DNA from 4 places in the Pseudaeromonas pectinilytica genome. Region 1 is predicted to be linked to each of the others. Evidence: predicted binding sites of a transcription regulator. Region 1 holds the regulator's gene; each other region holds the start of a gene.
The links. Region 1 encodes sigma-54, which starts transcription at its own class of promoters, with help from an activator protein. Its sites were predicted from a motif close to TGGCACNGTTTTNGCTT; they were not measured.

Region 1 (8,060 bases):
CTGGGGCAGCTATATGAAACCGGCGCGGGTATTGCCCAAGATGAGCTGAAAGCGGCGGAGTTATATCGCAAGGCGGCTGATCAGAATGAACCACGAGCTCAGTTGGCGCTAGGTCGGATGTATGAACGGGGACGTGGCGTGACGCGCAGTTTCCGCGAGGCCGCCAACTGGTATCAGAAAGCCGCCGAGCAAGGGTCCGCTGAAGGCCAATTCATCTTGGGCGGTTTTTACCGGATGGGTCGTGGCGTGCAACAAGACTATCGTCAGGCTGTTCAGTGGTTCCGGAAATCGGCTGAGCAGGGAAATCAGCAAGCTTATCTGGCGTTAGGGCGACTTTACGAACTGGGGCAAGGGGTGTTGCAGGATCATCTGCAGGCGCTTTCATTCTATCGCCGGGTTGCGGCTGAAGGGGTGGCCGAAGCGCAGAATCGCTTGGGTAAGATGTATCGGCAGGGATTGGGGGTCCAGCAGGATGATGCGGAGGCCGTTGCCTGGTTCAACAAATCCGCTGCGCAGGGTGATCCGCAGGGCTGCTCCGAATTGGCGGAGTTGTGTCTGCAAGGGCTCGGGTGCGAGGTCGATAGTGGTCGTGCGTTGCAGCTGTTCCGTCAGGCCGCAGAGTCGGGGCATGCCGATGCGCAATACAATCTGGCCATGCTGTTCGAAACCGGGCGGGTGGTGGAGTTGGATTATCAGCAGGCGGCAAGCTGGTATCGTCTGGCGGTCGATCAGGGACATGCTAAGGCGCAGTACCAACTCGGGGTCATGTTCCAGGAGGGCCGAGGAGCGCCACAGAATTTCCACCAAGCGGCAGCGCTGTTTTCTCGGGCTGCAGAACAAGGGCATGCCCTGGCGCAATACAACTTGGCTTGTTTGTATCAGCAAGGTGTCGGCGTGCCGCAGGATAATCAGCAGGCCTATGTCTGGAGCTCGTTGGCGGTTGCCGGCGGTTGCCGTCTGAGTGAGGCGCAACAGTTACGGGACAATATGGCGCGATTGCTGAACGCTGCACAATTAATCGAGGCGCAGCGTGAAGCAACCTTGTTTTTTGAGCAGTGGCAGATGCAGGTGTAATTAACCAGTCAACGGTTACGAGCACAAAAAACGCCGGTTATGAAACCGGCGTTTTTTCATGTTTGCTGCTTCGAATCTTATTCTGCTTCTTCGAATCGTGCCGCGACCAGTTGTTCGACGGCATCCATGACCTCCTCGGCATCCGGACCTTCGCAGGTGACATGAATACTGGATCCTTGAGCGGCCTCAAGCATCAATAACCCCATGACGCTATCTGCGCTGGCCTCTTTTTCTTCATTGCTGACCATGATAGTTGCCTGATAGCTGGCGGTGAGTTGCACCAGTTTGATGGCGGCACGGGCGTGTAACCCCAACTTGTTGATGATGGGCAGTCGTTTCTCAATGCGAGGCATGGGATTTCTCCAGCGTACGATGGCGGACCTGGACGGTCTTGTTTCTGGCCCGGAAACTGGCGGCTAACAGTTCGGTGATGAACACGGATCTGTGCTGTCCTCCTGTACACCCGATGGCAACCGTGACATAGCTACGGTTGTTCCGCTCCAGATGGGGAAGCCAGTTACTCAGCAGGGTTTCGATCTGCTGGCTGTAAAGCATGACATCCGGCTGTGCTTGCAGGTACTCACGGACTGGCGCATCCAGCCCGGTCAGAACCCTGAGCTCAGGAACCCAGTGTGGATTAGGGAGAAAGCGGGCATCGAACACGAAATCTGCATCTTTGGGGGTGCCATGTTTGAAGCCGAACGACTCAAAGACCAAAACCAGTTCTTTCTCTTTGCGCCCCAAGACGCGTTCGCAGATCTGCTCGCTGAGATCGTGAATGCTCAGCATGCTGGTATCAATGCGCAGATCAGCCGTTGATGACAAGGGAGCCAAGAGATGGGTCTCTTGTTGGATGGCTTGATCCAGCGAGAGGTGCTTGCGCGACAGTGGATGTAAACGCCGACTTTCGCCATAGCGACGGATCAGCGTGGCATTGTCAGCATCGGTAAAAATACTGGAAAATTCGATATCGCTGGCCTGACGGATTTGGCCCAGCAAGTTGTCAATATCGCCGCTTTCGTCCGGCATGTTGCGCACATCAATACTGACGGCGAGTTGGTCATAACGATCCCGTGCTTCCAGCACCAATTGGGGCAGTAAGGTAACCGGAAGATTATCGACACAATAGTAGCCTAGGTCTTCCAGGACACGCAGGGCTATGGTTTTTCCTGAGCCAGAGCGGCCACTGACCACGATCAATTTCATGGGCGCCTCAGGGGGCAATCATCAGTTGATAGAGCGCTTCGTCACTCTCGGCCTGGCGCAGTAAACGACAAAAAGCCTTGTCATTCAACTTGCTGGCGATGAGAGAGAGCGTCTTGAGATGGGTTTTACATTCACTTTCGGGTACCAGCAGGGCAAACAGGATGTCGACAGGCTGGTTATCGATCGCATCGAAGGCAATGCCTTGATCCAGTGTTAGAAATACCGCTGTCAGTGGATGACCGTCCGGGATCCGGCCATGAGGAATGGCGATGGCCCCGCCAATGCCGGTACTGCCCATCTTTTCACGGGCCAACAGGCGTTCAAATAGCTCTTGCTCATCCAATCCTAACCGCTGGGCGGCCAGTTCACTGATGAGTTCAATGGCGCGTTTTTTACTGGAACAAGGGACTGCACTTTTGGTGCAGTCCCTGCTAAGAAAGTCCTGAATTAACATAGTTACTTACTATTCAATTTTTCTTTGTGCTTGATGATCTGGCGATCCAGCTTATCAATCAGCGTGTCGATTGCCGCATACATATCGGCCTGCTGGGAATTGGCAAAAATCTCGCCACCATTGACGTTGAGTTTGGCTTCGGCGATCTGGTTGAGTTTTTCAACCGTGAGAATGACTTGAACATTATTGATTTGTTCGAAGTGACGCTCCAGCTTGGCAAATTTGCTATTTACGAAGTCACGCAGCGGGTCGGTAATTTCGATGTGATGACCTGACAGGTTAATTTGCATAACGTCTTCCTTTTGTTTGGCCTACAACAGGCGTTTGCGCTGACTGGATGGCGGTATTGACAAAGACTCTCGATACTTAGCGATGGTCCGTCTGGCTACCATAATACCTTGTTCAGTAAGCAAATCCGCGATCTTGCTATCGCTTAAGGGTTTTGCTGTATTTTCAGCCGCGACCAGCTTCTTGATCAAAGCCCGGATTGCGGTGGAAGAACACTCCCCTCCATTATCAGTATTGACGTGACTTGAGAAAAAGTATTTAAGTTCGAAGATTCCACGAGGCGTATGCATGAATTTTTGTGTGGTCACACGCGAAATGGTCGACTCATGCATTTCTACCGCTTCGGCGACATCATTGAGAACCATGGGCTTCATAGCCTCTTCACCATATTCGAAAAAGTCTTGCTGCTGCAACACGATACAATTCGCTACTTTCAGCAGGGTTTCATTCCGGCTCTCCAGGCTCTTGATAAACCATTTGGCCTCTTGCAAGTGTGAGCGGATAAACTGACTGTCACTGCTGTTTCGAGCGCTGCGGGCCATGGAGGCATAGGTTTCGTTGATGCGAATTTTCGGCATGGCATCTGGGTTTAATTCTACCACCCACTTGCCCTGCTTCTTGCTGACCGCGACATCCGGAATCACATATTGGGAGTCGCTTTGGATAATACTGTTGCCAGGCCTCGGTTCCAGATGCTGGATCAGATCCAGCGCCTCCTTGAGTTCTCCTTCCTTGAGCTGCATCTTGCGGGCCAGATTGCGATAGTCCCGACTGGCCAGCAAGTCCATGTGCTCTTGCAGGATAGTTTTCGCTTCTTGAAGCCAAGGTGTGGTCTGTGGATATTGCCCCAGTTGGATCAGCAAACACTCCTGGACGGAGCGAGAGGCGACACCAACGGGGTCAAAGTGCTGAACTCTCTTGAGTACGGCTTCAACCTCATCCAGCTCGACTTCACGCTCGTCAGACTGCACTGCTTCAAGGATGTCCTCCAGGGTGGCCGTCAAATAGCCTGAATCATCAATTGCGTCGATGATCGAAAGCGCAATCGCCTGATCCAACTCGCTAAATGGTGTCAGTTGCATCTGCCAAAGCAGGTAATCTTGCAGTGTTTCTGTGGTCTCACCCTGATAGACAGGCTCATCGTCGCCGCTGGGTAAGCCACTGGCCTGATGGGTTCCTGCGGTATAAAGCTCATCCCAGGTGGTATCCATCGGCAACTCATCCGGCATGTTTTCCTGATTGAGTGCGTCGCTGGTGTTGAGCTGGCTACCATCCTGCTCGTCCCTGGCCTCGTCTGCTGCTTGCGCGTCGTCCCGTTCTTGCTCCGACATGGGCTCCAGATTATCACTCTCCTCCTGCTCCAGCAGGGGATTGGCATCGAGTGCCTGCTGGATCTCCTGTTGGAGCTCCAGTGTGGAGAGTTGTAGCAAGCGGATCGCTTGCTGAAGCTGTGGCGTCATGGCCAATGACTGACCAAGGCGCAACTGTAAAGTCGGTTTCATTAGTATCGCTCTTTCCTTAAATCGACAAACCGGGTCCTGCAGAGAGTGTTACCTATAGGGTGAATCCTTCTCCCAGATAAACTTTTTTCACCTGTTCGTTGTTGAGAATTTCGCTTGGAGCGCCCTCGGCAATAAGCTTGCCATGACTGACGATATAGGCTTTCTCGCAGACATCCAAGGTTTCTCGTACGTTATGATCGGTAATTAATACCCCAAGCCCACGATCGCGTAAATGTTCGATGATGCGTTTGATGTCGATGACCGAGATGGGGTCTACACCGGCAAATGGTTCATCTAACAGGATAAATCTGGGGTCTGCGGCCAGAGCTCTGGCGATTTCCACCCGCCGCCGTTCACCTCCGGAGAGGCTCATGCCAAGGCTATGGCGGATATGACTGATGTGAAACTCCTCGAGAAGAGACTCCATCTTGTCCGTTCTTTCCTCCCGGGTGAGATCACCACGGACTTCCAATACGCCCATTAAATTTTGTTCGACCGTGAGGCGACGGAAGATCGAGGCCTCTTGCGGCAGGTAACCAATGCCATTTCTGGCGCGCTCGTGCATCGGCAGAGAGGTGATGTCGATGTCATCGACCGTTACGCTACCGCCATCTTGGGGAACCAGACCGACGATCATGTAGAACGAGGTGGTTTTCCCGGCGCCATTTGGCCCGAGCAAACCGACGACCTGGCCGGTTTCAACTTGCAGGCTGACGTCACTGACCACGGTGCGGCTTTTATAACTCTTCTTCAGAGCGCTGGCTTTTAACAACGACATCTTATTGACCATCCTTCTGACTGGTCTGCTCTTGCAACTGTTCCGGCAAGAAAACAGTCTTGACTCGTGAGCCCTTGGCGGTACTTTCAGCGGCCATCTGCTGTTTCTGGATGTCATAGCGGATGACATCGCCGCTCACTTCATTGTCTTGCTGCTGCAATTTAGCCTTGTCGCTGAGCACGACCAGCTTCTCTTTGAGCTTATAGTGAAGGCGATTGGCACTGGCTTGTACCGGTTTACCATTATCCAGCACCTGGGAAAAGGTCGCGGGTGAGCCATAGGCGATCATCTCTTCTGCACCTTTTTGGCCATTGCGGATGACTTCGACTTTGCTGGCGGTGATTTTGATGGTGCCTTGAGTGATCACCACATCATCGAGAAACGACACTTTGTTGCTGCCCAGTTCGGCCAGTTGGCGTTGCGAGTCGACAAAGATCTTTTGCTGATAATCGGTTTGTTTGGCTATCCCGGCGCTGGAGGCCAGCAGCAGACAGCAGAGCACCTTAGCGGGCTTGGTTAAAGTAAATCGCATGACTGTTGTCCAATAGTTCATAGCTGTTTTGGTCCAGTTTCCCCAAGAGGCCAACGCCCTCATTGTGGAAGCCAGGTCCTTCGATCACGACTTTCAGATTGGTGCGCATTTGCTGGTTGGTCAGATCCAGCTCCATGTAGTCGGTGGTCAGTCGCTCGGCGATGGGCTGCGGCCCCAGGTTCTTCAGGACCACCTGATTGCGCAAAATAGCGCTATCACTGTTGTTGAGTACACCCTTCTCGCCACTGAGCTCCCATAACGGTTTGCCATCAGCATCCCGGGTCGTGATGCGCGGATGTTCCAGTTCGCTCATCTCTAACTGAGCGTAGTGTTCGGCGTAGTCGGCGGCCAACTCTTCCTTAAGGTGCCCTTTGGCATCGTAATGCTGGGTTCTCAATGCCTTGGCGGTGAATGAGGGTTGGTAGATAGATCCGCTTTGAGCCTGGCTGTCGCCAGTCTCCTGATCGAACCAGCGCCAGAGACCCAAGGCGAGGAGAAACATCAGACCAATCAGCCAATTCTGGCGACTCATACCGAAGCCCCTTGCGCCTGATCCAGCGCCTGATTGGCTTGCAGCAGCAAATCGCACACTTCGCGCACCGCACCTTCGCCACCGCGTAGCCGGGTGATGTAACGGGCGGCGCGTTGTGTTAACGGATGAGCATCCGCCACCGCAACACCCAGGCAACTAGCCTGCATGACCGGAATATCAATCACATCATCGCCAATATAGGCCGCCTGGTTCGCCTCCAGACCGAGGACATCCAGTAGATCCTGAAATGCAGGCAGCTTGGCGCCTTGGCCTTGATAGAGATGTTCGATACCCAATGCTGCCATTCGATCACTGACGATTCTCGAGTTTCGACCGGTGATGATACCGACTTCAATGCCAATATCGCGAAGAGCCTTGAGACCAAAGCCGTCTTTGGTGTGGAACGTCTTGAATTCCTCCCCCTGATTGCCCATGTAGATGCGGCCATCCGAAAGGACGCCGTCCACATCGCACACCAGCAGCCGGATCTGTCCGGCACGAGCGAACACGTCGGTACTGACCGGACCATACAAGGTCTCGATTTGGCTCATCAGACAACTCCAGCTTTCAGCACATCGTGCATATTGAAGGCGCCTATTGGACGGTTACTCTTATCGACGACGACCAAGCCGTTGATTTTTTTCGTTTGCATCAATTGCACGGCCTCGGCGGCCAACATCTCAGCCGGGACTGTCGTGCAACCGGTTTTCATGACACTCTCGATACGAGTCTGATGGATGTCGACACGCTGATCCAGGATCCGGCGCAGGTCACCATCGGTAAACAACCCGGCCAGGGTACCGTCGGGATTGAGGATGGTGGTCATGCCCAGCCCCTTGGCACTGACTTCCAGCAACGCATCACGAATGGATGCCTGACGCGAGACGGCCGGCAGCAGGTCACCGCTGTGCATCAGATCTGAATTGCGCAGCAACAGCTTACGGCCCAGGGCGCCACCAGGATGCGACATGGCAAAGTCTTCACTGGTGAATCCACGAGCCTCCAGCAAGGCGACGGCCAGGGCATCTCCCATGACCAGCGTGGCCGTGGTACTGGCGGTGGGGGCGAGTCCCAGCGGACAGGCTTCTTCGGGGACCCGAATGCACAGATGAATATCGGCCTCGTTGCCCATGGTGGAGGCTGAGTTGCTGGTCATGCAGATGAGCGGGTTACCCCAACGTTTCAGAACCGGCAATACCGCCAGAATTTCGCTGCTTTCTCCGGAGTTGGAGATGGCGATGACCACATCCTGCGGGGAGATCATTCCCAGGTCACCATGACTGGCTTCACCCGGGTGGACAAAAAAAGCCGCCGTGCCGGTGCTGGCGAAACTGGCAGCCATTTTGCGAGCTATATGCCCTGATTTGCCCATGCCCATGACGATCACTTTTCCGGTGCAGCGGAGCATCAGATCACAGGCACGATTGAATTCATCATTGATATATTCCTGCAGCCCACGTAAGGCTGCGATCTCGGTTTCCAGCACCCGGAGACCCACCTTCCGGTAATCGAACGATTTGGACATTATTCTGACTCCACAACAACTTACTGGCCGATTATATGAAACTCGAGGGGCAGAAGCGAATAACAACGCGTTGCCAAGCTAAACCGCAGCCATACAGAACAAGTTCCATACTGGCTTCCAGTTGCGAGTTGGATCACACACCCCTACAATGCGCACACTTACCAACGCA
Region 2 (8,060 bases), on a different contig from region 1:
GGGCGTCCGATGACGGTGCCGTCCTGGTTGATTTCAATTTTTTCCATCGGCAATGGCAAAATGATCGGCTGCCCAGCATCATCGAGAACATTCAATCCGCTGCTGGTCTGCAGGGTGCCTAATGGTGAAACGCGCAAGTTACCCATTCGGGTATATGCCTCCTTGCCATCACCATCCTGAACCGTCAACCAACCGTCGCCCTGAATGGCGACGTCAAGATCACGTCCTGTTGTCATCAGGCCGCCCTGATCCATGCGTTGCCCCGGGCTTTCCGTCATCGAGAAGACGCGGGAAGGAAGTCCTTCGCCATACGCCTGCATGGCGCGAGCCTGCTCCAGATCGGCCTTGAAACCAACAGTTGCCGCATTGGCCAAGTTATTGCCGCGCACAGCCAAGCTGTTCATGTTTTCTTTGGCACCCGACATGGCGATGTAAAGCAGACGGTCCATAAGGCACTCCCGGTTTTGGTGGTTAACCTTAACTAGCAAGTAGAATGCCAAGGACTAAAGAAATGAGGTAAAAACGCAGAAATGAATGAGGCGGCAAGAGTTGCCGCCTCAAAAAACAATCGGTTAACGTTAACGGATCTGCAAGATACTCTGTTGCAAGGTATTGTTGACCTCCAGAGCCCGCGAGTTGGCCTGGAAATTACGCTGGGCCGTGATGAGATCCACCAGCTCCGCCGTCAGGTTGACGTTGGATTGCTCCAGTGCCGCCGACTTGATGGCACCAAAGGTTCCGGTATTGGCCTCACCCGCCAGCGCCACGCCGGAATCCTGACTCTCCTTCCAGGAGGTATTCCCGGATTGACGTAGCCCCTGCTCGTTGGAGAACCGTGCCATGGCCACTCGCGCCAGAGGCTGTGAGGTACCATTGGAGTAGGTCGCCTTGACCAAGCCATCCGAACCGACATCGACGCCAGTCAGACGGCCAACCGTCAGACCATCCTGCTCCAGACTGGTTACTTCAAATTTAGAGCCAAACTGTGTGGTCTTGGCGGTATCAAAGTTCAACTTGAACCGCTGGGTGCCGTCGGCCCCCAAGCCCAGCACATTGGCGCCATCCCCTGCCAGCGCGCTCGAGGGATCATCCACCCCCAGTGCCTGGGTATTAAGATCGGCCGGGGTCGTACTCTTCATCACCCCAAGGTCATCAAAGGTGATCACAGCACCGGTCCAGGGATTGCCGTTGTAGGTAACTTTAGCATCGATTGGAGCGCCATCTGGAGCTCCATCCTTGTCGGCGTCGACTTGATATGTACCAGAAACAGCCGCACCTGCTGTTGTATCCCACATATTGACCGGTTTGTTATCCACGGTAGTGAACATGGTCCAGTTGTTATTGCCGGTATAGGCCGCATCCTTGGGTTTGACGAAATACATCGCCACGGTATGTGGCTCACCCAGGGAATCATAGGTGGTCACCGAGGTGGATGAGCTATAGGTCTTGGGATCGGTCGGATCGAACAAGGCTAAATCCTTCGCGGTATCCTTACTACTCAGGTTGAGGGCGATATCAATATTCTTGGTGGATACCGGTGTCCCGGCGGTTTCCGGGATCTGGATCGGCGTCGAGGTCCCCAGACTGACGGAGGTCGAGGTACCATCGCTGTTCACCGGAAAACCGCGCAGATAGTTACCGGAGGAGTCCACCAGGAAGTTGCTCTTGTTCAGCTTGAACGCCCCGGCCCGGGTGTAAGAGAAATCCAGTGAGCCACTCTCTGCCGAAGTCACAAAATACCCCGGACCAGAGATGGCCAAATCAAACGGGTTATTGGTGAACTGCAGGGCTCCCTGGTGGAATTGCTGTGCCACAGCGCCGGTCGTTACCCCGTCCCCAGTTTTTGTCCGAGTGGCAGTGAACAGCGATGAGGCATAGACATCGGCGAATTCGGCACGGGACTCCTTGAAGCCGATGGTATTGACGTTGGCAATGTTGTTCGCCGTAACGTCGAGATCCTTCTGCGCCGCGTTAATACCACTGAGGGCAATATTGAATGACATAATTCTGCTCCTTCTACTACGACGTTACGAAGCGACCTCAATCGCATCGCTCAATTTCAATCCACCCATGCCACGCAGATTCAACACTACATCACTGGAGCTGCTGGAGCCCAGGCTGACACTTTGAATATGGGCATAGTTGGCCAAGGTTAACTCTTCAGTTTTACCGTTCACCAATCCGCTGGCTTTCACCGTATATTTGCCGGCCGGCACTTTCTCGCCGCTTTCGTTGGTGCCGTCCCAGGAATAATCGACATTACCGGTCAGGGTCTTGCCTTGTGATTCGGCCAAGGTGAAGGTCTTAACCAGCTCACCGCTACTGTTCTCGACACGGATCGAGATGTCGGTTGCACCGTTGGTCAGACTTAACTTGCCATCGATCCCGTCACTGCCGTTGACATAACCCTCATTACTGGGCATCAGCACTTTCTTGCCGACCAAAGTCGATGCCTGCAGCGCCTGATTCGACGTCATGACCGAGTTCAGGCTCTTCAGCTGACTGGTCATATCGGTGATCCCCTGCAGGGTACTGAACGATGTCATTTGGCTAACCATCTGGTTATTGTCGACCGGTTTGGAGGGATCCTGAAAAGCCAACTGATTACTCAGCAACTTGAAGAAGTCGGATTGCTCCAGCGTCTTCTTGTTGGTCGTCACCGCCGTGTCGGTCTTAGCTTCGGTCTGCCAGCGCAACGCATCCAGCGAGCTGTTGGTGGTGTTATTGACTGTACTCACGCTCTACCTCCTCAACCCTTGCCCATGCGTAGTGTCTGCAGCAACATCTGCTTGGCAGAATCAGCAACCTGAACATTGGTCTGGTAGGAGCGAGTGGCACTCATCATGTCGGCCATCTCTTCTACCGGATTGACATTCGGGCGGTAAATAAATCCATCCTTGTCAGCCATCGGATGCGTCGGATTAAACTCACGCAACAGGGGGGCTTGGCTTTCCAATACCCCCTTGACCTCAACTCCAACAGAGCCTTCTTTTTCGCCCTGCATCACATCGGCCAACGCAGAGGCAAAAACTGGCCGCCTGGCGCGGTAAGTTGTTTCCGCACTGGAGCTGACACTTTCGGCATTTGCCAAATTACTGGCAGTCGTATTCAAACGCACCGATTGTGCACTCATTGCGGAACCCGCTATATCAAAGATACGGAACAGACTCATGTCTGATCTCCTTTAATCGCCTTGAGCAAACCAGATATACGGCTATTAAGAAACTCCAGAGACGCCTGGTATTCGAGCCCATTTTCCATAAAGGAGGTACGCTCCTGTTGCACATCCACCGTATTCCCATCTCCCGTATCTGGTTGATTTGGAACACGATACTTGACGCTTCCAGCTAGGGATGAGCTGCTGCTTCCCTGAATATGGTGAGCATCCGATGTCGCGAGAGCGAAACCACTTTGGGTACGAGATTGCGCCTGCTCCAGTGCTGCGGAGAAGTCGAGGTCTCGAGCTTTGTATCCGGGAGTATCAGCGTTGGCAATATTGGCTGCCAGCACCTCTGCTCGAGCGGATCGAGCTCCGATGGTGTACTGATGAATCCCAAACGCTTTATCAAATGAAATGGCCATGGCGCACCTCCTGCAAATAACTTTGCAAAAGGTGTGCCATGACAAGAGGAAGGTTATTTGACTTTGTAGACAATACCGGGGTTGCAGCGGATCATCTCAAACCGATCGGTAAGGCCGGTCAAGGATTCCGAAGCCCCCAGCATCAGGTAACCGCCAGGGTTGAGACTAGAAGCAAACTGGTTGAGGATCTTGGACTTCACTTCTGGAGCGAAGTAGATCAGCACGTTGCGACAAAAAATAATATCGAACTTACCCAGCAGACTGTAATTGTCGAGCAAGTTGAAGGGCCGGAAACTCACCAATTTTTTGACGCGTTCGCTGACCCGCATCTTGTTGTCGCCATAAGGCTCGAAAAATTGACGCTTTCGCTCTGGCGACAAGCCCCGCGCCAGCGCCAGACTATCGTAAATCCCCTCTTTACATTGATTCAACATCGAGGCCGAAATATCGGTACCGACAATCTGCACCCCGCCAGGTAAGGTTCCTGGCCTCTTGAACTGGTGTTCCAGCGCCGTCATGGCGATGGAATAAGGCTCTTGCCCTGAAGAACTCGCGGCCGACCAAATCTTCAACGGGCGACCGGCCTTTCCCAGCTCAATAAAAATTTTATCGGTAAGCAATTGAAAAGGATAAACATCTCGAAACCATAACGTTTCATTGGTCGTCATGGCATCAACCACAGTCATCTTAAGATCCCGTTCCTTGGGATCCATCGAGCGCTTGATCAGATCAGAGAGTGTGGCCGCACCGAACTGCCCCAATAGGGGGGCAAGTCGGCTCTTGACCAGATACTGCTTATTGGCACCCAGCACAATACCGCTTTGGGCCTCCAAAAAGGCACTGAACTGTTTATATAGGTCTTCGGACAGTGTCTTCATTAAAATTCTGCATTGGTTGATTACATCGCATCCTGAACGGCCTTGGCCAATTCATCCGGGTTAAACTTGGCAATAAAATTGTTAGCTCCCACTTTCTGTACCATTGCCTGGTTGAACACGCCGCTGAGAGAGGTATGCAGTATGATATGCAAGCCTCTGAGTGCGGGGGTGTTTCTGATTTCAGCGGTCAGGGTGTAACCATCCATTTCCGGCATCTCAATATCGGAAATAACCAAGGCGATTTGATCCTCGATGGGTCCCTTTTTGGCCATATCATTCAACATGTTCAGCGCGTCTTTGCCATCTTTGGCCAGCAGGCATTTTACGCCAATGGTATTCAAGGCTCGTTCAACTTGCTTACGCGCAACCGAGGAGTCATCAGCAACCAGAACCGGACGGCCGTGAGGATCATGCTTCGGACTTTCGGCAACCAACTCTTTACTGACTTCGGTGTTAATGGGCGAAATTTCATCCAGGATTTTTTCCACATCCAAGATTTCAACCAATTCGCCATCCACCTCGGTCACAGCCGTCATATAGTTGAAGCGACCCGCCCCCTTGGGAGGTGGCAAAATGGACTCCCAATTCATGTTGATGATTCGTTCAACAGAGCCGACCAAAAATCCCTGCACCGAGCGATTGTATTCCGCAATGATGATAAAACACTTGGAAATATCGGCGATAGGACGCCCGCCGGTTGCCAGACTCAAGTCAATCACGGAAATAGTCTGACCGCGGATGTGCGCAACACCCCGGACATAAGGATGTAATTTCGGCATGACCGTCAGTTGCGGGCATTGCAACACTTCACGCACCTTGAACACGTTGATGCCAAATCGTTGCCGTCCATTCAAACGAAAGAGCAACAACTCAAGGCGGTTCTGTCCCACCAGTTGGGTCAGCTGATTTACTGAGTCCAGGATACTCGCCATAATTCTCTCCATTTTGAGGCCGGTGGCACCAATCCTGCATTACCCAGCCACAGGCAAAGCGGTTGTTGCAGGCGGTTATTCTTCACGATGCCTGTATCATCCACGGGGTCATCGTCTTATTGCAAGGATAGTAGATTCTTATATGTCGTTATTTTGCTTTATCAGCAAGCACTTGAACATGATTAGTCGTCATAGTCTGATCTTGCCAACACTCCTGCTCGCAAATAGCCTTCATGCCGACGAGACAATCACCGAGCAGATGCGAACACTGGCTGAACAATTTATCTATAGCCAGATGGTCATAGACCCAACCAGTCAGGTCGACGTCACGGCAGCAACGATCGATACCCGCCACGCCATGCACCCATGCGATAAGAACCTTACAGCTAGTGTAGCCGGAAATGGCGATATCAAACGAAATACTACGGTCAGGCTCATTTGTGAAGCCGAGCCACGCTGGGAGGTGTATGTTCCTGTCCGGGTTACCGTTCTCCGTCCTTTTGTGACAGTCGCCGATGCCATCACCAAGGGTAGCGTCCTGACAGCCGCCAATCTAAAGCTAGACTTCATGGATGAAGTGATGATGCGGGGTGACAGCTTTACTGAAATTGAACCGTTAATTGGCAGCCGCAGCAAACGCGATCTGCGACCAGGCCAGCCTGTGCGACAAAATCAAATCTGTGTAGTATGTAGAGATGATACTGTGCAGATTGAAGCGACAACATCGGCGCTTTCCATTAAAACCAGTGGCAAAGCCCTGCAAGATGGTACCTTTGGCCAATCGATCCGGGTTGAAAATCTTCGCTCAAAACGGGTCATCACAGCAACGGTCGAAGCCGTGGGCCAGGTGAAGGTAAAAATGTGAAACAGATTTACTTTTTTCCTAAAGTTAGTCCCTCGATAGCCGATAAGCAGGCTAGAAGCGAATTACGCAAACAATAGGTAGCTCATCATGGCCATTCATAACGTCAACAACCTGATGAACAACCATTCCGGTAAGATCACGACGGGAACCGCAAGCCAAAGCAGTTCGAACGTCAGCAATCCGGCAGAGGTTGACGCGCAGGCAAAAAGCCAGCCACGCCAAGATGCGGTATTGCTTACCGATCAGGCTCAGGGGCTGAATAAATTGCAGCAACGAATCAAAGATGCGCCATCAACCAATCAAAGCAAGGTTGAAGCACTCAAGGCCGCCGTTGAAAAGGGCGACTATCGCGTCGATAGTCAGCGGGTAGCCCAGAAGATGTTGGATCTGGAATCCAATCTGGATTCACTGACCCGATGACCGGACTCAATGAGCTGCTGCTGCAGCAAGATAAATTGCTGGATGACATGATGCTGCTGCTGGAGGAAGAGTTTGTCCTTCTCAAGCAGCGTCAAGCGCTTTCCCTTCCCGATATTGCCAGCAAGAAACAACTCCTGCTTGAACAGCTCCAGCGCAATGATGCCTCTATCAGCCAACATCCGGATCAGCCGCAACTCGATGGTCCGCTTTCCGCGCAAAAAGAGCATCTGGTCGAAAAACTGCGGCAGTGCCAAGAGCGCAATGAAGTCAATGGCAAGCTGCTGGAGCTGAGTCTGGCATCCAATCGTCGCTTGGCCGGAGTACTCACCCAGATCCGGGATCGCAATAGTATGACCTATGACAGCAAGGGCTCGGCCCATGCCGCTGGTAATATGAATCTCAACTTAAAAGCCTAAACATCACCTGCTCCAGTAGTAGCTCGATTGAGAAATGAAAACGCCAGGTGTTACCTGGCGTTTTTATAGTTGCAGTAAGTCGTCAGCACAGGTTCCGCTAGAAGGCCCCCTGCAGCTTATACAAATCGAACAAGACTCGAGTATCCAGCTCCAATTCGGTGGCGTACATATTGTCCATCGGGTAGCTCTTGAGAACCCGAGCGCCGCGCACCATGCCATCCACCGAGGCCTGTAGTTGATTACTGGTTTGCACTGCGTCACGCAGGGTGGTGGAGCCCTGTAGCGATTGGCCGTACACCTGTTCGGTTAGTTCGCGATAGGCATCCAGCTTGGATGCCCGGATTGCCTGTAACATCTTCTCACCTTGGCTGGGGCCAGGCTGCACATCGACAACCGCATAACCAATCGCTCGCAGGATTGGAAAACGCTCCGGCTCCTCGACCTGATATCGAGTCACGCCATTTTGTGAGCAACCACCCAGCCACAACAGGCTCACAACGATCAGGCACTGTTTCCACATCATATTCGCCTCAATGGGTTAATGGCACCGAGTTACTGTATTGTCCATACGGGAACTCGCCACGCACAATCATGCCCTTGGTCACGGTCACCGCACGTCCTGAGTCGAGCCCGCCCTTGAGCAGACTGGTCGGCACAAAACCTTGTGCCGTCGCTTCGACCATCCGGGTCTTCAGGCTGACAATGCGAGCGTTGATGACAATTCCTTTTTCATTCCGGGACATGGTTCCAGTGAGTATGCGCGAAGCGGGTACTCGCTTGGAAAGTTCGGTCCAGTCGCGGCTGAACACAAAGTCCCCTTCCGGCGTAACCTTGATACTGCCGGTCAGCTTATAATCCAATACCACCTCACCTCGACGATGCAACTCATGGACAAAGTCTTCCGCGATCTGTTGACCTAACCAGTTGGTATTTTCCAGAGTATTCAAGTTGACGAACGAGGTCACCG
Region 3 (8,060 bases), on a different contig from region 1:
GCCAGAGTCCCCTGCCATTCACACTCGAAGGTGGCCAGTTGATGGGCCATCTGCGCCTCCAGCTCGGCGCCTATGCCCAACTTGTCGTCGATGATCACCGACTTGAGATACTCGAGCCCTCCTTCCATGTTCTCCATCCACACCGAGGTCCGTTGCAGGCGGTCGCCGGTCCGGACATAGAACATCAACACCCGGTCGATATAACGGATCAGTTGCTCATCGTTGAGGTCGGTGGCAAACAAGTCAGCGTGGCGCGGCCGCATGCCGCCGTTACCACAGACATAGAGGTTCCAGCCCTTTTCGGTGGCGATGACGCCGATATCCTTGCTCTGGGCCTCGGCACACTCCCGGGTACAACCGGAGACCGCAAACTTGAGCTTGTGCGGCGAACGCAGACCCTTGTAGCGGTTCTCGATGTCGATGGCCATGGTGATGGAATCCTTGACCCCGTAACGGCACCAGGTCGAGCCGACACAGGACTTCACCGTGCGCACCGACTTGCCATAGGCTTGCCCGGTCTCGAATCCGGCATCGATCAACTCCTGCCAGATGGCCGGCAACTGATCCACCCGGGCGCCGAACAGGTCGATACGCTGACCGCCGGTGATCTTGGTATACAGGTTGTACTTCTTGCCGACCGCTCCGATGGCGATCAGACCATCCGGGGTGATTTCGCCACCCGGAATCCGTGGCACCACCGAGTAGGTACCATCTTTTTGCAAATTGCCGAGGAAGGCATCGTTGGTGTCTTGCAACGGCCGATGGGGTTTCTCCAGCACATGTTCGTTCCACAGCGAAGCCAGCACAGAGCCAACCAGCGGCTTGCACACCTCGCAGCCCAACCCCTTGCCATGTTTCTCCAGCACTGCGCCGAAGTGTTTGAGCTCACCGACCCGGATCAGGTGAAACAGCTCCTGACGGGTGAAGGCAAAGTGTTCACAGACATGGTTATTGGCTTCCATGCCCAACTCCAGCAGGGTCTGATCCACCACCTGCTTGACCAGATTCGAGCAACCGCCACAGCCAGTCCCGGCCTTGGTGCAGCTCTTCACCTCGTTAAGGGTATGGTTGCCCGCCTTGACCGCCGCCACTATGTCGCCCTTGGTGACGTTATGGCAGGAGCAGATAGTCGCGGTATCCGGCAGTGTCAGCTGGGGTGCACTGCTCTGGGTTTCGCCCAGGATCAGCCCCAAGGGGGACTCCGGCAACGTCACCTCGTTCAGGTAATACTGCAGCAGGGTATCGTAGTCGCTGTTATCCCCGACCAGAATGGCGCCCAGCAACCGCTGGCCGGTCTCGTCAATCACCAGCTTCTTGTAGATACCGGACTGACGATCCAGGGTCAGCACCTCCTGAGCCCCGGCGCTCTGGGCATGGGAGTCGCCAATAGCGCCGACATCCACCCCCATCAGTTTGAGCTTGGTGCTCATATCCGCGCCCTGAAAACTCCCCGCCTGCCCCAACAAGGTGGCCACGGCGGCACGCGCCATCTGATAACCCGGCGCGACCAGGCCGAAGATTTTACCCGCCCAGAGTGCGCACTCGCCGATGGCCAGCACCTCCGGCTGACTGGTCCGGCACTGCTCGTCGATGACGATGCCACCGCGCTCACCCACCACCAGGCCGGCACTACGCGCCAGCCGGTCTTCGGGGCGGATGCCGGCAGAAAACAGGATGACGTCGGTCTCCAGATAGTCACCGCCCTTGAACACCATGCGATGGCGAGCACTCTCGCCATCGACGATGCACTCGGTGGCCGTATTGATATGCACCTGGACCCCCAGGCTCTGGATCTTGCTGCGCAGCAGATCCCCGCCCACCGCATCCAGTTGTACCGGCATCAAGCGCGGCGCAAATTCGATGACATGGGTCTCCAGCCCCAGCAGACGCAGGGCATTGGCCGCTTCCAACCCCAACAAGCCACCACCGACTACCACACCAGTGCGTCCTCCGGCACAGGCATCACGGATCGCTTCCAGATCCGCGAGTGTGCGATAGACATAGCAGCCGGCGCGGGTGTGACCCGGGATCGGCGGCACAAAGGGGTAAGAGCCGGTTGCCAGCACCAGCTGGTCATAGCCATAGACCTCACCATGACAGGTGGTCACCGTCTTGGCCGCCAGATCCAGCGCCTCGGCGGCACTGGCCAGGATCAGCTTCACGCCTTGAGCGGCGTACCACTCCGGATCGGCCATTTGCAACTCTATGGGTGCCCGGCCACCAAATACTTCCGACAGATGCACCCGGTCGTAGGCGCTGTCCGGCTCAGCCCCCAGCACGGTCACCGCAAAAGTATCCAGCCCTCCGGCGTTGACCAGTTGTTCAATAAAGTGGTGTCCCACCATGCCGTTGCCGACCACCAGCAGTTGCTGTTTGTTCATCCTTTTTTCTCCATCCCGGCGGGCATACCGTCTCGTCATGCCACACGCCTCATTGAGTGTTCTGCCCCTCCCCGGCTCGGGTAAAAGGCAAAATTCCTGCTTCCCCAGGGTCATCGGGGAGTCCGTTACGCCACGGCGCTGCGGGCCTCAGCCTTGGGCTTTTTTAGCGGCGTCACCTTGCTGTGTTTTTCATACAGGAAGCTCAGTACCCGCTGGCGCAGACGGTGATATTCCACATCCTCGGCCAGAGCCACCCGGTTACGCGGCCGTGGCAGGCTAATCTCGAGGATCTCGCCGATGGTGGCCGATGGACCATTGGTCATCATGACGATGCGATCCGAGAGCAGCACCGCCTCGTCCACGTCATGGGTAATCATGATGACGGTGTTGTTGAGCTCGGCCTGGATCTCCATCAGCGCATCCTGCAGGTGGGCCCGGGTCAGGGCATCGAGAGCGCCGAAGGGTTCATCCATCAGCAGTACCTTGGGGGACAGCGACAGGGCGCGGGCAATACCGACCCGCTGTTTCATGCCACCGGAGATCTCGTGAGGCTTCTTCTCCAGGGCGTGATCCATCTGCACCAGGGAGAGGTAGTAGCGCACCCGTTCGGCAACCGCCGCCTTGGGAGCCCCCTTCATCACCTGCCGCACCGCCAGCTCGACGTTCTCGTAGACCGACAGCCAGGGCAGCAGGGCGTGATTCTGGAACACCACGGAGCGCTCGGGGCCCGGGCCTGCGACCTCACGGCCATCGAGGATGATGCCGCCGGAGGTGGGATCGTTCAGACCCGCCACCAGATTCAGCACCGTACTCTTGCCACAGCCGGAGTGGCCAATCAGCGAGATGAATTCGCCCTTGGCGATCTTCAGATCGACATCCACCAGAGCTTCAAACCAGCCGGAGGGGGTGGCAAAGCGCATGCCGACGTTGCTCAGATCCAGATAGTGTTTTGACATGGGAATTCTCCTTCCTTTTTGCGACTGGGATGACTCAGCGCAGTTCGCTGCGCTTGTCCCAGGAAATCCATTTCTGCAAGGCCAACATGCCGCGATCCAGCATGAAACCTATGACCCCGATGGTGACGACAGCAACCATGATGCGCGCCAGCGACTCGGAGCTACCATTCTGGAACTCGTCCCAGACGAACTTGCCCAGTCCCGGGTTCTGCGCCAGCATCTCGGCGGCGATCAGCACCATCCAGGCCACCCCCAGCGACAGGCGCAAGCCGGTGAAAATCATCGGGATGGCGGAGGGCAGTACGATTTTGCGCACATGGGTCAGCGGCGCGAGTTTCAGCACCCGGCTGACGTTTTGCAGATCCGGATCGATACTGGCCACCCCGACTATGGTGTTAAGCAGGGTCGGCCACAGGCTGCACAGGCTGACCGTGAAGGCCGAGATGACAAAGCTCTTGGCGAGCCACGGATCGGGCGACACATAGACGGCGCTGACCACCATGGTCACCAGCGGCAACCAGGCCAGGGGCGAGATGGGTTTGAGGATCTGCACCACCGGATTGATGGCCTGATACAGGGTCTGGTTCAGTCCGAACAGGATCCCGGCCGGAATGGCGATCAGCACGGCGATACCGAAACCAGTGGCGACCGTCACCAGACTGGTGAGGATTTGATCGAAGAAGGTATCCCGTCCGGTATAGGGGCGAACCTTCACCTCGGCCTGCGGGTTGGCCGCCAGCTTCTGGGCATTGCGCTCTGCCTGGCGGGCATAGAAGGCATCCCGCTTGTCCCGCTCGGCGCTGTGCTCCTGGTACAGAGCAACCAGCTGTTTGCCGGTGGCGACCGGACCGGGCAGACTGCCCAGCGAGGTCTGCACCTGGCTGGCTACCATCTGCCAAACCAGCAAAAAGGCGAGGATCCCCAGCATCGGCAGCAGACTACTGCGCCAGGCGCGCGCGCCGCCCGCCTTCAGATGGGTCAAGCCCCAGGGGCCGGCAAATGGGTTGAAACGATGAATCATGGTTTGCATAGTTCGGTTCCTTGTTCAGCTCGGGTGGCTATCAATAGCCACCCGCAGGTCCATCGGTCGTTACAGTTTCTGCTCGCCCTTGAGGCCAATGGTGAATTGCTGCAGATAGGCATTCGGGGTATGACCGTCATAGGGGACGCCATCGATAAAGTGGTTATCCACCGGCTTGTAGCCGCTCTCGCTGGCAAAATCCGGGAAGTCGCTGGCTTTCATCTTGCCTTCGGCAATCAGCTCTTTGGCGGCCAGGGCGTAGACATCCGGGCGATAGACCTTCTTCGCCATCTCCGCATACCAGCTGTCGGGTTTGGCTTCGGCAATCTGCCCCCAGCGGCGCATTTGGGTCATGTACCAGATGGCATCCGAGTAATAGGGATAGGTAGCGTGATGACGGAAGAAGACGTTGAAATCGGATGCCGGGCGCTTATCCCCCTTCTCGTACTCGAAGGTGCCGGTCATGGAGTTGGCGATCACCTTGGCATCGGCCCCCACATAGTTGGGACGAGAGATGATATTCACCGCATCCAGGCGATTGGCGTTGTTATTGGCATCCAGCCAGTAGGCGGCGCGGATCAGCGCCTTGATCAGATGGATATGGGTATTGGGGTACTGATCGGCGAAGGCTTTAGTCACGCCGAACACCTTTTCCGGATTGTTGCGCCATACCTGTTCATCCGTAATCACAGGCACGCCAATCCCCTTGGCAACAGCCGCCTGATTCCAGGGCTCACCCACGCAGTAAGCGTTGATGGTTCCGGCTTCCAGAGTGGCTGGCATTTGCGGGGGTGGCGTCACGGAGAGCAATACGTCGCCCTGGAGTTGGCCGGAGTTGTCGCCCTTGGCCGGCGCATAAAAACCGGGGTGAATACCACCGGCGGCTAACCAGTAGCGCAACTCGTAGTTATGCGTGGAAACCGGAAAAACCATACCGAAGTTAAAACTCTTGCCCTGCTCCTTGTAACTGGCAATCACAGGTTTAAGGGCAGTCGCCGAGATCGGATGCTTCGGCTTGCCATCACTACCCTTAGCCAACTGCGGTAACATTTTTTGCCAAACATCGTTGGATACCGTGATGGCATTGCCGTTCAGATCCATGCTAAATGCGGTGACCACCTCAGCCTTGGTGCCGACCCCCAGGGTGGCCCCGACCGGCTGACCGGCCAGCATATGGGCGCCGTCGAGTTGGCCATCGATCACCCGATCCAGCAGCACCTTCCAGTTGGCTTGCGCTTCCAGAGTGACATAGAGCCCCTCCTCTTCAAAAAAGCCCTTTTCATAGGCCACGGCCAAGGGCGCCATGTCCGTCAGCTTGATAAAGCCCAGCTTGAGCTCTTCTTTTTCCGGAGCGCCGACGGCGGCTAGAACGGACTGGCTGATCACAGCGGCGGTGATGCCAAGTGCCAACAGAGTTCTTTTGGATGCGTGCATGGTGGTTCCTCCCTGAAACAAAAACGCCCCGCAGATCGGGAGATCTGCGGGGCGTCGTTGCCATCTGTTCATATCAATGGGTCATTCGTTCTTCAGGACTAGGGCCTAGTAACCATTCGACCGCCGTTGGCCGAGGTCGGGCACCTGCTCCTGACTCAAGGAGTACTATTCAGTTTCTGTGCCAAGGTGAAAAAGCCGTTAACCGACCATTAACATGGCTTTTTAAGCCATGTTCAGCCGTTTTTTGCCCGGCAAGCGCCGAAGGGGCGCACCAAGATGGCGCCGTCGCACCACAGCCAGTCACAAGGGTTACCCGGTTACCCAGCCCCAATCTCGGTTTGGCGTGGCATTCCTTGGCGTAACAGACTACTGAACCAGGCCGCTTTTCTGCATAATGGGCCATCGCTAGCTTCCGGAGTTGCCATGTCATCCCTCCCGTTCAGTCACGATCAACTACAGGGTTTGTATCGCGCTATCTACGAGCGGCGGGATGTGCGCTCGCAGTTTCTGCCCGATCCGATCCCGGTCCCTCTACTGGCCCGTTTGCTCCATGCCGCCCATCACGCGCCGTCCGTCGGCTTTATGCAGCCCTGGGATTTTATCGTCATCGACGATCCGGCCATCAAGAGTCGGGTCAAAGCCCTCTTCGATATCGCCAACAGTCAGGCGGCCGAACGTTTCGCGGATGAAGCCGATGACAAGGCCGCCCTGTATCGGCGCCTGAAGCTGGAAGGCATTCTGGAGAGCCCGATCAATCTGTGCATCACCTGTGATCGCAGCCGGGGTGGCCCGACCGTCTTGGGTCGGACCAGCATTCTGGAGATGGATCTGTTCAGCGCCTGCCTGGCGGTGCAGAACTTGTGGTTGGCGGCGCGGGCCGAGGGGATCGGCATCGGCTGGGTCAGTATCTTCGACAATGAGGAGTTGGCCCGGACGCTGGGCTTGCCGAGTCATGTCTACCCGCTCGCCTATCTGTGTATCGGCTATGTTACTGAGTTTCTGCCCGAGCCCGAATTGCAAGCCAAAGGCTGGCGTCAGCGCCTACCATTGACGGAGCTGGTGCACAGCAATCACTGGCAACAGAAAGTGGAGGATCAGGAGTTGTTACAGGCACTCGAAGAGGTTCGGATCCCCGCCTACTGCCAACCGGAGGAAAAGAAATAGCCTGCGGCCAAAGCGCTTAATACTGGGCCCGGATCTGCGACAGTTCGCCACTTTGTAGCAACTGGCGCAAGTCTGCCTCGAACGCGGAAGCAAGGTTCAACAGTTTCGAGCGGCGGGAGAGTCCGAAATAGACGGCTCTGGGCTCGTCGAATCGCAGGGTTGCCTTCTTGAAGGTCCCCTGCCAGTTGAGATGTTTGATCCAGTAATCCCCTTCACTCTCGGTACTGAGTACCGCATCGAGACGACCGATGGCCAGCTTCTTGAGATTCACCAGACTCGTTACTGCGGACTCCTTATACAACTGCGGGTCGTTGTCGAAACGGGGGGAGTACTTGGCGCCGCGTTTAACGCCGATGGATAGCCCCTCGAGTTCCTCATAGCGATTGATATTTCGGGGATTGCCCGCCTGCAGATAGAACACCTTATCGGTATGGGTCTGATAGGGCACATCCAGATAACGGATAAAGGTTTCCCTGTCCGCCGTGCGCATCAGATTGCTGACCACATCGACATCACCGCTCTTGAGCATCGCCAGACAGCGGGCCAAGGGCGCCGGTTTCACCACCAACCGCAGATCATGCTTGGTGGCCAGCCGCTGCAGAATATCCATATCGATACCGGTATATTCCTGGCGTGGTGAAAGGATTTTCCAGGGCGGTGCCTCACTAAAAGCCACCACCAAGGTTTGTTGCGCCTGTGCGCCCCAACATCCTGGGCTCAACAGCATGGCCAAGGCCATCCAGCGCAGCGTCCTCCTCATCCCTGTCTCCCTACATTCTGCCCCTATCCATTCGGGATATGAAACCTGCCCTTACACGCGCAACTCGACACAGTAAAACATCTATCTAATTGATTACTATTGAAGTATTAAATTATTGATAGCCAACTCACCTTACAGAGCGCGGAAAACGGGTACAGGATGCAACGTTAAAAATCGGTGGATAGTCACAAAAATAGCAGCAAGTTCAATCCGATAGCTGAAGCAACAGGCGCCGGGCCAACTCTCCGAGACTGATGCCATGCTGCATGGCACTGCTGCGCAAAGCCGCAAACGCAGCTTCCTCATCCAGTCCATGCCGTTTCATCAGTTGTCCCTTGGCGCGG
Region 4 (8,060 bases), on a different contig from region 1:
GGCATGCTGCAGGTGGAAACCGGCATGGTCCAGACCAGCGAGAATCTGGAGGCCGGCATCGAACGGATCAACGCGCTGGGTACGTTCGAGCGGGTAACCTACGAAATCGATGAGGAACAGGGGCAGAATGTGTTGGTGGTGAATGCCAACGAAAAAAGTTGGGGTCCTAATTATCTGGATTTCAATTTTGCTTTTGAAGACGATTTCAGCTCCCGTTCCAACTACTCCTATGGCGTGGCCTACACCTTGACCAATATTAATCAGCTGGGTGGGGAGTGGCGCAATGAAATGAGTCTGGGTAGCTGGAAGCATTTGCGCAGCGAATTTTATACCCCATTCGATACCGGCCAACAGTACTACTGGCAGTTCGGCGGTGGTTATGACAATGAAACCCGCGCCATCTATATGAATCAAGCCAAAGCGTTGTGGGGTGATGAGGATCTGGGTTCTTCCAATTTCGTTAATGTGGAAAATGGAACCTGGGGACTCGACACCGAGGTGGGGTGGAATCCGCAGCCCTGGAATCAATTCGCGCTGGGGATGCGTGGTGCCCGCTCCACGCTGGATGTGCAAGGGGTGGCGGCAGAGACCAAGGTCTATAGTTGGGGGCCTTATGCACGCTACAGTTATGACACGCTGGATAGCCGCTCTTTCCCCATGCAGGGCCATTATCTGACAGGGCAGCTGGATTATGTGCATAGCCAAGACGGAGATTCGACCGCCACGCTGCGGAGATGGGGTCTCGTCTCGGATATAGATTATTTGCATCCATTTACCTTGTCGGAACGGCAAAACCTGAACTTGCGTCTATCGGGTGGCAGTTCCGCCGTGAACGAGTTGCAGCCGATGTATTTGCAGGATTTGGGTGGGCTGTTCAACCTCTCCGGCTTTCAGCGGTATCAGCTGAATGGTCGATATAAACTGTTTGGCGCCTTCATCTACAGCTATCGACTACTGGATAACCATTTTGGCTCCTTTAAGTCGCCGGTTTATCTGGGATTCTCCGTAGAGCGGGGTAATGTCTGGAATGACAAGTCCGAGATCAATTGGGATGACATGCGGTCCGCTGGCAGTATCTACCTCGGCTCAGATACCTTTTTAGGTCCTATTTATCTGGCATATGGGCAAACGGATAGTGACGATGACTCTTTTTATCTGATGTTTGGGAATACCTTCGGTTTATAAGCCTTAGATATTCAGCGGGTTTATAGCGGTTATATTTTTCATTAAACCAGCAAATCTATATAGTTAGGGCCACGTTACCAGGCCCCACCGGCCGTCTCATGGATGATTGTCATTGTCAGAGACCTCGAACGCGGAGTGCGTGAGCGGTTGCGGGCAGACAACTTGAATAGATAAGAGGAATTCATCGTGCTAGAGAGCTATCGCCAACATGTTGCCGAGCGCGCCGTCCAAGGCGTTGCACCCAAGCCCCTGAATGCCGAGCAGGTTGCTGCTCTGGTCGATTTGATAAAAAATCCCCCTGCAGGTGAAGAGTCCCTGTTGCTGGATTTATTGGCTAATCGCATTCCGCCAGGCGTGGATGAAGCCGCCTACGTCAAGGCGGGCTTTCTGGCTGCCGTTACTAAAGGTGAAGCTGTCTCTCCAATACTGAGCGCCCAGTCTGCCGTCGAGCTGCTGGGTACCATGCAGGGCGGCTATAACATTCAGCCACTGATTGACTTGCTAGATGATGCGGTATTGGCTCCGATAGCTACCAAGGCGTTATCCCATACCCTGCTGTTGTTCGATTCTTTTCATGATGTGCAACATAAGCTGGAAGCCGGGAATAGCTATGCCAGACAAGTGATGGAGTCCTGGGCGAATGCCGAATGGTTTTTGTCTCGTCCCAAGCTGGCAGACAAAATTACCCTGACGGTGTTCAAGGTCAGTGGTGAAACCAACACCGATGATCTGTCACCAGCACAAGATGCCTGGTCGAGACCCGATATCCCTCTCCATGCCTTGGCTATGTTGAAAAACAGCCGTCCCGGGATTACTGCCGATCAGGAAGGGGTCGTTGGCCCAATCCAGACACTCGATGCGCTGAAAGCCAAGGGGTTCCCTTTGGTATACGTTGGCGACGTTGTGGGGACTGGCTCCTCGCGCAAGTCGGCCACTAACTCGGTGCTGTGGTTCATGGGCGATGATATCCCCAATGTACCGAACAAGCGTGCAGGTGGCTTCGTGCTGGGTGGCAAGATAGCGCCGATTTTCTTCAACACTATGGAAGATGCGGGAGCACTGCCCATCGAGCTGGATGTCAGCAAGATGAATACCGGCGATGTCATCGACATTTATACCTATGAAGGTAAGGTGACGGTGCATGGCAGCGATGAGGTGCTGGCTACTTTCGAGTTGAAGACCGAGGTGTTACTGGATGAAGTGCGCGCAGGCGGCCGGATCCCGCTCATCGTGGGTCGTGGTCTGACCGACAAGGCTCGAGACATGTTAGGCCTGCCATTTTCTGAAGTATTTAAGCGTTCACAACCGGTAGCGGATTCTGGCAAGGGGTATACCTTGGCTCAGAAAATGGTCGGTAAGGCTTGTGGCGTCGATGGTATTCGTCCTGGCACTTATTGCGAGCCGAAGATGACCACGGTTGGATCTCAAGATACCACCGGGCCCATGACTCGGGATGAACTCAAGGATCTGGCATGCCTAGGTTTCTCTGCCGATCTGGTGATGCAGTCCTTCTGTCACACTGCGGCTTATCCAAAGCCGGTTGATGTGCAAACCCACCATACTCTGCCCGATTTCATCATGAATCGCGGCGGTGTTGCTCTGCGTCCAGGGGACGGCGTGATCCACAGCTGGCTCAACCGGATGCTGTTGCCGGATACCGTGGGTACCGGTGGTGATTCGCATACCCGTTTCCCGATTGGTGTCTCCTTCCCTGCTGGATCGGGTCTGGTTGCCTTTGCCGCCGCGACCGGTGTGATGCCGCTGGATATGCCGGAGTCGGTGCTGGTTCGCTTCAAGGGAACCATGCAACCGGGGATCACGCTACGAGATCTGGTGCATGCCATTCCCTATCAGGCTATCCAGATGGGACTTCTTACCGTCGAGAAGGCCGGTAAAAAGAATATATTCTCCGGTCGGATCCTCGAGATCGAAGGTTTGCCGGAGTTGAAGGTGGAACAAGCCTTCGAGTTGGCCGATGCCAGTGCCGAGCGTTCAGCGGCTGGCTGTACCATCAAATTGGATGAGGCGCCGATCGCCGAATATCTCAACTCCAACATTGTCATGCTCAAATGGATGCTGGCAGAGGGATATGGGGATGTTCGCACCATCACGCGCCGGATCAAGGCGATGGAGGCCTGGTTGGCCAAACCGGAGCTGATGCAGGCCGATGCTGATGCCGAATACGCCGCGATCATCGAGATTGATCTGGATAGCATCAAGGAGCCGATCCTCTGTGCGCCCAATGATCCGGATGATGCCCGTTTGCTCTCCAGCGTGGCCGGTGACCGTATCGATGAGGTGTTTATTGGTTCTTGCATGACCAATATCGGTCATTTCCGGGCGGCCGGTAAGCTGTTAAACCAGTTCAAAGGCCAGCTGACGACTCGTCTATGGATCGCACCGCCGACCAAGATGGACAAAGATCAACTGACCGAGGAGGGCTATTACGGCATCTTCGGTCGTGTGGGCGCGCGTATTGAAATCCCGGGATGTTCGCTCTGTATGGGCAACCAGGCGCGTGTCGCCGATGGTGCTTCTGTGGTTTCCACGTCAACGCGCAACTTCCCGAACCGGTTGGGTCAGGGAGCGAATGTTTATCTGGCATCCGCGGAGCTAGCTGCCGTGGCGGCCATCCTGGGTCGGATCCCGAGCGTCGAGGAATACCAGGGTTACGCTCGCGAACTGGATACCTTGGCCAGTGATGTTTATCGTTACCTGAACTTTAACCAGATTGCCAGTTACACCGCGAAGGCCGACCAGGTCATTCTGCAAGTTCCGGTGTGATAGATGCTGATCGGCAGGAACGGGGCGCACGATGCGCCCCGTTTTTTTATGATATGCCCTTCTGGCGCTAGAATGAGAAGAGCAAGCTGAGGGGGCTACGATGGATTATGAATTTACCAAACAGGCGGATGGGCGTTTGCGCGTCAAATTGGCCATGGGACACGAGGCGTTTGGTCATTGGTTGAATGATGCGATCGCCACGAACCTGACGCTGTTGGCCGATGTTTTGCGTGATGTTGAACGAGTCCAGCAGGGTGAGGTTGAGATGCTGACCTTGCATAGCGCCGGGTATACCTTGCAATTGGGGGATGGTGAAGCCGAGATCTCGGCCAATGTGGTGCAATTTGAATTTGGCGATGAGTTGGAGCCAGATATGGCCTATTACGATGATGAACAGATGTCGGGCTGTGGACTGGAAGATTTTCAACGCTTGTTATTGGCGTGGCAGGATTTTGTCCAATCTGAGTCCTAAGCTGAGCTGTGGTTTGGGATGATTTTATGCTGCACCAAATTGGCGCCCAGTTCGGTGACATCCCGAACTGGGCTGCACCAATTGTAATGGAAGATGGCTGGTTAATTTGATTTTCTATATTTATCTATATGAATAATATGGATTTTATTATTGTGGCATAGACATTGAATTAGTTTGTTAAACCCAATATCAACCAGGGAGTGGGAGACAAGGTATGAAGCTTATCAGCGCAATTATTAAACCATTTAAGCTGGATGACGTGCGTGAGGCGGTAGCGGCTCTGGGCGTTGACGGTATGACAGTATCTGAAGTGAAAGGTTTTGGCCGTCAAAAGGGTCACACCGAACTTTATCGTGGTGCCGAGTATCAAGTTGATTTTCTGCCAAAAGTGAAGCTGGAAATTGCCAGCGTCAGCGAGAATGTCGAGAGTATCATCGAGGCAATCTGCAAGGCGGCATACACCGGCAAGATCGGTGATGGCAAAATCTTCGTGTATGACCTGGCCCATGTGGTACGTATCCGTACCGGTGAAGTCGACGACGAAGCCATCTAGCGGTCTCGGGTGTTGACTCCGTTCGGAGGGCACCCGCAATTTCATGATGTATTGAGCTGTACTTGAGACCCTTAGGGGTCTTTTTTATTTCTATTGAAACAATAAATGCGAATGACTATCATCAGCGTGAATTTTTTTGATTTACGTCAAGGGATGGTGGGTTTATGGGTTGGCGGCATCTGGTCAGTTTATCTCTATTGTTGGTTTTTCAGACGCAGGCGGCTGAAGAGGTCAATGTCTATTCGGCGCGTCAGGCGCATTTGATTGAACCTATCGTGCGGCAATTTACTGAGCAAAGCGGTATCAAGGTCAATCTGGTTTACGCCGAAGATGGACTGGCCGAACGACTGAAGCGCGAGGGGCGGTTAACGCCCGCCGATCTGGTTTTGACGGTGGATATTAGCCGTCTGATGGAGCTGGTTGATGCGGATCTGGTGCAACCTGTCCGTAGCCCGTCTCTGGAGCAAGCAATTCCGGCTCAGTATCGGGATCCAGAAGGCAAGTGGTTTGCCCTTACCACTCGCGTCCGTGGCATTTACAGCAGCAAAGAGCGTTTGGGGCAGTTGAGCTCCATTCGCTACGAAGACTTGGCGGATTCCAAGTACAAGGGACGCATCTGCACCCGGAGTGGCAAGCATCAGTACAATGTGGCGCTGGTTGCTTCCATGCTGGCTCACCAGGGTGAAGCCAAGACCCGTCAGTGGTTAGAGGGTGTTAAGGCGAATCTGGCACGCAAGCCTCAGGGGAACGATCGGGATCAGGTAAAAGCGATCAAGGAGGGGGTCTGCGATCTTTCTCTCGGCAACAGTTATTACTACGGCAACATGCTGGAGGATGCCAATCAGAAGAGTTGGGCTGAGGCTGTCTATCTTAACTTCCCTAATCAGGCTGACCGAGGCGCGCACGTTAATGTCAGTGGCGTGGTCATGACCAAGTATGCCAAGCACCCAGAGGCCGCTCAACGCCTGATGGAGTACTTGGTCGGGGATCAGGCGCAGCAACTCTACGCCGAGCTGAACAAAGAGTATCCGGTCAAGTCTGGGGTGGCTCTGTCGCCGTTAGTGGCTTCTTGGGGGCAATACCGTGCGGATGATTTGTCTCTGGTGACGATCGCCAAGCACAGAACCCAGGCGATGAAGTTGTTGGATGAGGTGAAGTTCGATCTCTAATCGCATCCGTTCAACCGGCGAAAAAGCCATATGAAGGCGGCTATTTGGATGGCGAGCGGCAGAGGTATTGCTCTGCTGCTCTGTTTCCCGCTGCTGGCTCTGCTGATCGAGGCCGGGTTGTCGCCTCTGGATCTGCTGGCTCATCTCTGGGCCACCGTATTGCCGACTTATCTGCTGAACTCCGCGGGACTGGTGTGCGGCACTGTCTTGCTCTGTTTACTGCTGGGGGCGCCAGCGGGTTGGTTGATAGCCCGCTGCCAAATACCGGGACGGCGTTGGTTGAATTGGGCATTGGTATTGCCACTGGCCATGCCGGGCTATTTGGTAGCCTATGTCTATACCGATCTACTCGATTATGCGGGTTGGGTGCAGCAGAGCTTGCGAAACCTGTTTGGCTGGCAACAGCCAGGGGATTACTATTTTCCGCCTATCCGCTCCCTGGGTGGGGCCATCGGGGTCTTGTCTTTGGTGCTCTACCCCTATGTGTATCTGTTGTCACGGGCCGGATTTGGCGAGTTGGCGCCGCAGCTGGTCGAGAGTGCTCGCATGCAGGGCTATGGTCACTGGCGTCGCTGGTGGCATCTGGAACTTCCGCTGGTCCGTCCTGCCATTGCCGTAGGGCTCTCCCTCGTGGCGATGGAGACGCTGGCTGACTTTGGTACTGTCTCCTATTTTGCTGTGCCAACCCTGACTACAGCCATTAATGATGTATGGCTGGGTTACGGTGAACTGGGGGCAGCAGCTCAGATCTCTTTGGGATTACTGGCGTTGGTGGGGTTGACTCTGCTGATGGAGCGAGTGAGTCGAGGTCGGCAGCAGCGCTATCAACGACAGAGCCTGCTGCAGCCGACAGCGGCCTTGGTGTTGCGGCCGATTGTGTGTGTGCTGGCCGTGGGTTATCTGCTGGCGCTGATTGTGCTGGGTTTTTTGCTCCCCTGCGGAGTCCTGATGTATTACGCCTGGCAAGTTTGGGATGGAGAGTGGCCTGCCGGTTTGTGGGATGCCAGCTTCAATAGCTTGCAGGTCGCGGGGTGGGCCGCGCTGGTCGCCTCAATCATGGCGCTGCTGATCCTGTTTAGCCAACGCCTGAACCTGAAGTTGGCTTGGCCACGCCAATGGGCTGGATTGGGCTACGCTATGCCCGGTACTGTTTTGGCCATCGGGATCCTGATCCCCCTTACTGCGACTGACTTTGGTCTTAACGCCTTGCTGGCCGGGTTGGGGCAGCCTGAGCCAGGGCTTATTTTAACGGGCTCGCTGTTTGCGTTGATCGCGGCGTATGTGGTGCGTTTTATCGCCATGGCGCTGGGGGCTATCGAGAGCAGTTATGGCCGCATTCCGCCATCGCTGGATATGGCCAGCCGTGCGTTGGGGCATGGCGCAAACAGCCTGTTGTGGCGAGTCCATCTGCCGTTACTGCGTCGAGGTATTTTGACCGGGGCTTTGCTCATCTTTATTGAAGCCATGAAGGAGTTGCCCGCCGCTTTGATGTTGCGTCCGTTCAATTACGAGACGCTGGCCACGCTGGTCTATCAATACGTAAAGGCGGAGCAGTTGGCCGAAGGGGCCTTCCCTGCGCTGTTGATCGTGGCTGTTGGTCTTTTACCCTTGTTGTTTATGAATCACTACCTTGGGGAGCGGAAGTCATGAGTGCCTTGCGAATTGAGGATCTGTATTGTCAGCACCAGCAGCAACCCGTGTTGTCTGGCATCTCGTTAACTGTGGAAGATAACGAGATCCTCTGTCTGCTCGGTGCCAGTGGCGGGGGCAAGACCACGCTGCTGCGGGCGATCGCGGGCTTGATGCCGGTCTCGCAGGGGACCGTCTGGCTGCGGGGTCGCCAAGTGGAGGGGGCGGGCATGAGTGTACCGGCCGAGCAGCGGGAGACAGGATTTAT

Region 2: flgA (flagellar basal body P-ring formation chaperone FlgA) is a predicted target of sigma-54. The motif match lies at 5,416-5,432, and genes of this name have one in related genera.
Region 3: ACYVG7_RS13360 (CmpA/NrtA family ABC transporter substrate-binding protein) is a predicted target of sigma-54. The motif match lies at 5,960-5,976, and genes of this name have one in related genera.
Region 4: ACYVG7_RS00960 (P-II family nitrogen regulator) is a predicted target of sigma-54. The motif match lies at 4,595-4,611, and genes of this name have one in related genera.

What each region holds. Positions count from the first base shown of each region.
Region 1 covers NZ_BAAGVN010000030.1:16,841-24,900, forward strand. The annotation lists gene ACYVG7_RS03020 (SEL1-like repeat protein) at 1-1,074, shown strand, start outside; gene ACYVG7_RS03025 (HPr family phosphocarrier protein) at 1,152-1,427, opposite strand; gene rapZ (RNase adapter RapZ) at 1,414-2,280, opposite strand; gene ptsN (PTS IIA-like nitrogen regulatory protein PtsN) at 2,288-2,734, opposite strand; gene hpf (ribosome hibernation promoting factor) at 2,737-3,024, opposite strand; gene ACYVG7_RS03045 (RNA polymerase factor sigma-54) at 3,046-4,524, opposite strand; gene lptB (LPS export ABC transporter ATP-binding protein) at 4,577-5,302, opposite strand; gene lptA (lipopolysaccharide transport periplasmic protein LptA) at 5,304-5,834, opposite strand; gene lptC (LPS export ABC transporter periplasmic protein LptC) at 5,806-6,366, opposite strand; gene kdsC (3-deoxy-manno-octulosonate-8-phosphatase KdsC) at 6,363-6,917, opposite strand; gene ACYVG7_RS03070 (KpsF/GutQ family sugar-phosphate isomerase) at 6,917-7,891, opposite strand.
Region 2 covers NZ_BAAGVN010000069.1:49,751-57,810, forward strand. The annotation lists gene flgF (flagellar basal-body rod protein FlgF) at 1-449, opposite strand, end outside; gene flgE (flagellar hook protein FlgE) at 579-2,003, opposite strand; gene ACYVG7_RS05095 (flagellar hook assembly protein FlgD) at 2,028-2,738, opposite strand; gene flgC (flagellar basal body rod protein FlgC) at 2,750-3,172, opposite strand; gene flgB (flagellar basal body rod protein FlgB) at 3,169-3,582, opposite strand; gene ACYVG7_RS05110 (CheR family methyltransferase) at 3,636-4,460, opposite strand; gene ACYVG7_RS05115 (chemotaxis protein CheV) at 4,481-5,392, opposite strand; gene flgA (flagellar basal body P-ring formation chaperone FlgA) at 5,535-6,257, shown strand; gene flgM (flagellar biosynthesis anti-sigma factor FlgM) at 6,345-6,677, shown strand; gene flgN (flagellar export chaperone FlgN) at 6,674-7,093, shown strand; gene ACYVG7_RS05135 (LPP20 family lipoprotein) at 7,191-7,616, opposite strand; gene ACYVG7_RS05140 (FlgO family outer membrane protein) at 7,624-8,060, opposite strand, start outside.
Region 3 covers NZ_BAAGVN010000317.1:799-8,858, reverse strand. The annotation lists gene nirB (nitrite reductase large subunit NirB) at 1-2,381, opposite strand, end outside; gene ACYVG7_RS13370 (ABC transporter ATP-binding protein) at 2,507-3,337, opposite strand; gene ACYVG7_RS13365 (ABC transporter permease) at 3,372-4,367, opposite strand; gene ACYVG7_RS13360 (CmpA/NrtA family ABC transporter substrate-binding protein) at 4,428-5,792, opposite strand; gene bluB (5,6-dimethylbenzimidazole synthase) at 6,216-6,956, shown strand; gene ACYVG7_RS13350 (substrate-binding periplasmic protein) at 6,973-7,716, opposite strand; gene ACYVG7_RS13345 (ANTAR domain-containing response regulator) at 7,922-8,060, opposite strand, start outside.
Region 4 covers NZ_BAAGVN010000012.1:39,671-47,730, reverse strand. The annotation lists gene ACYVG7_RS00975 (patatin-like phospholipase family protein) at 1-1,185, shown strand, start outside; gene acnB (bifunctional aconitate hydratase 2/2-methylisocitrate dehydratase) at 1,372-3,969, shown strand; gene ACYVG7_RS00965 (YacL family protein) at 4,070-4,441, shown strand; gene ACYVG7_RS00960 (P-II family nitrogen regulator) at 4,656-4,994, shown strand; gene ACYVG7_RS00955 (Fe(3+) ABC transporter substrate-binding protein) at 5,159-6,163, shown strand; gene ACYVG7_RS00950 (ABC transporter permease) at 6,194-7,813, shown strand; gene ACYVG7_RS00945 (ABC transporter ATP-binding protein) at 7,810-8,060, shown strand, end outside.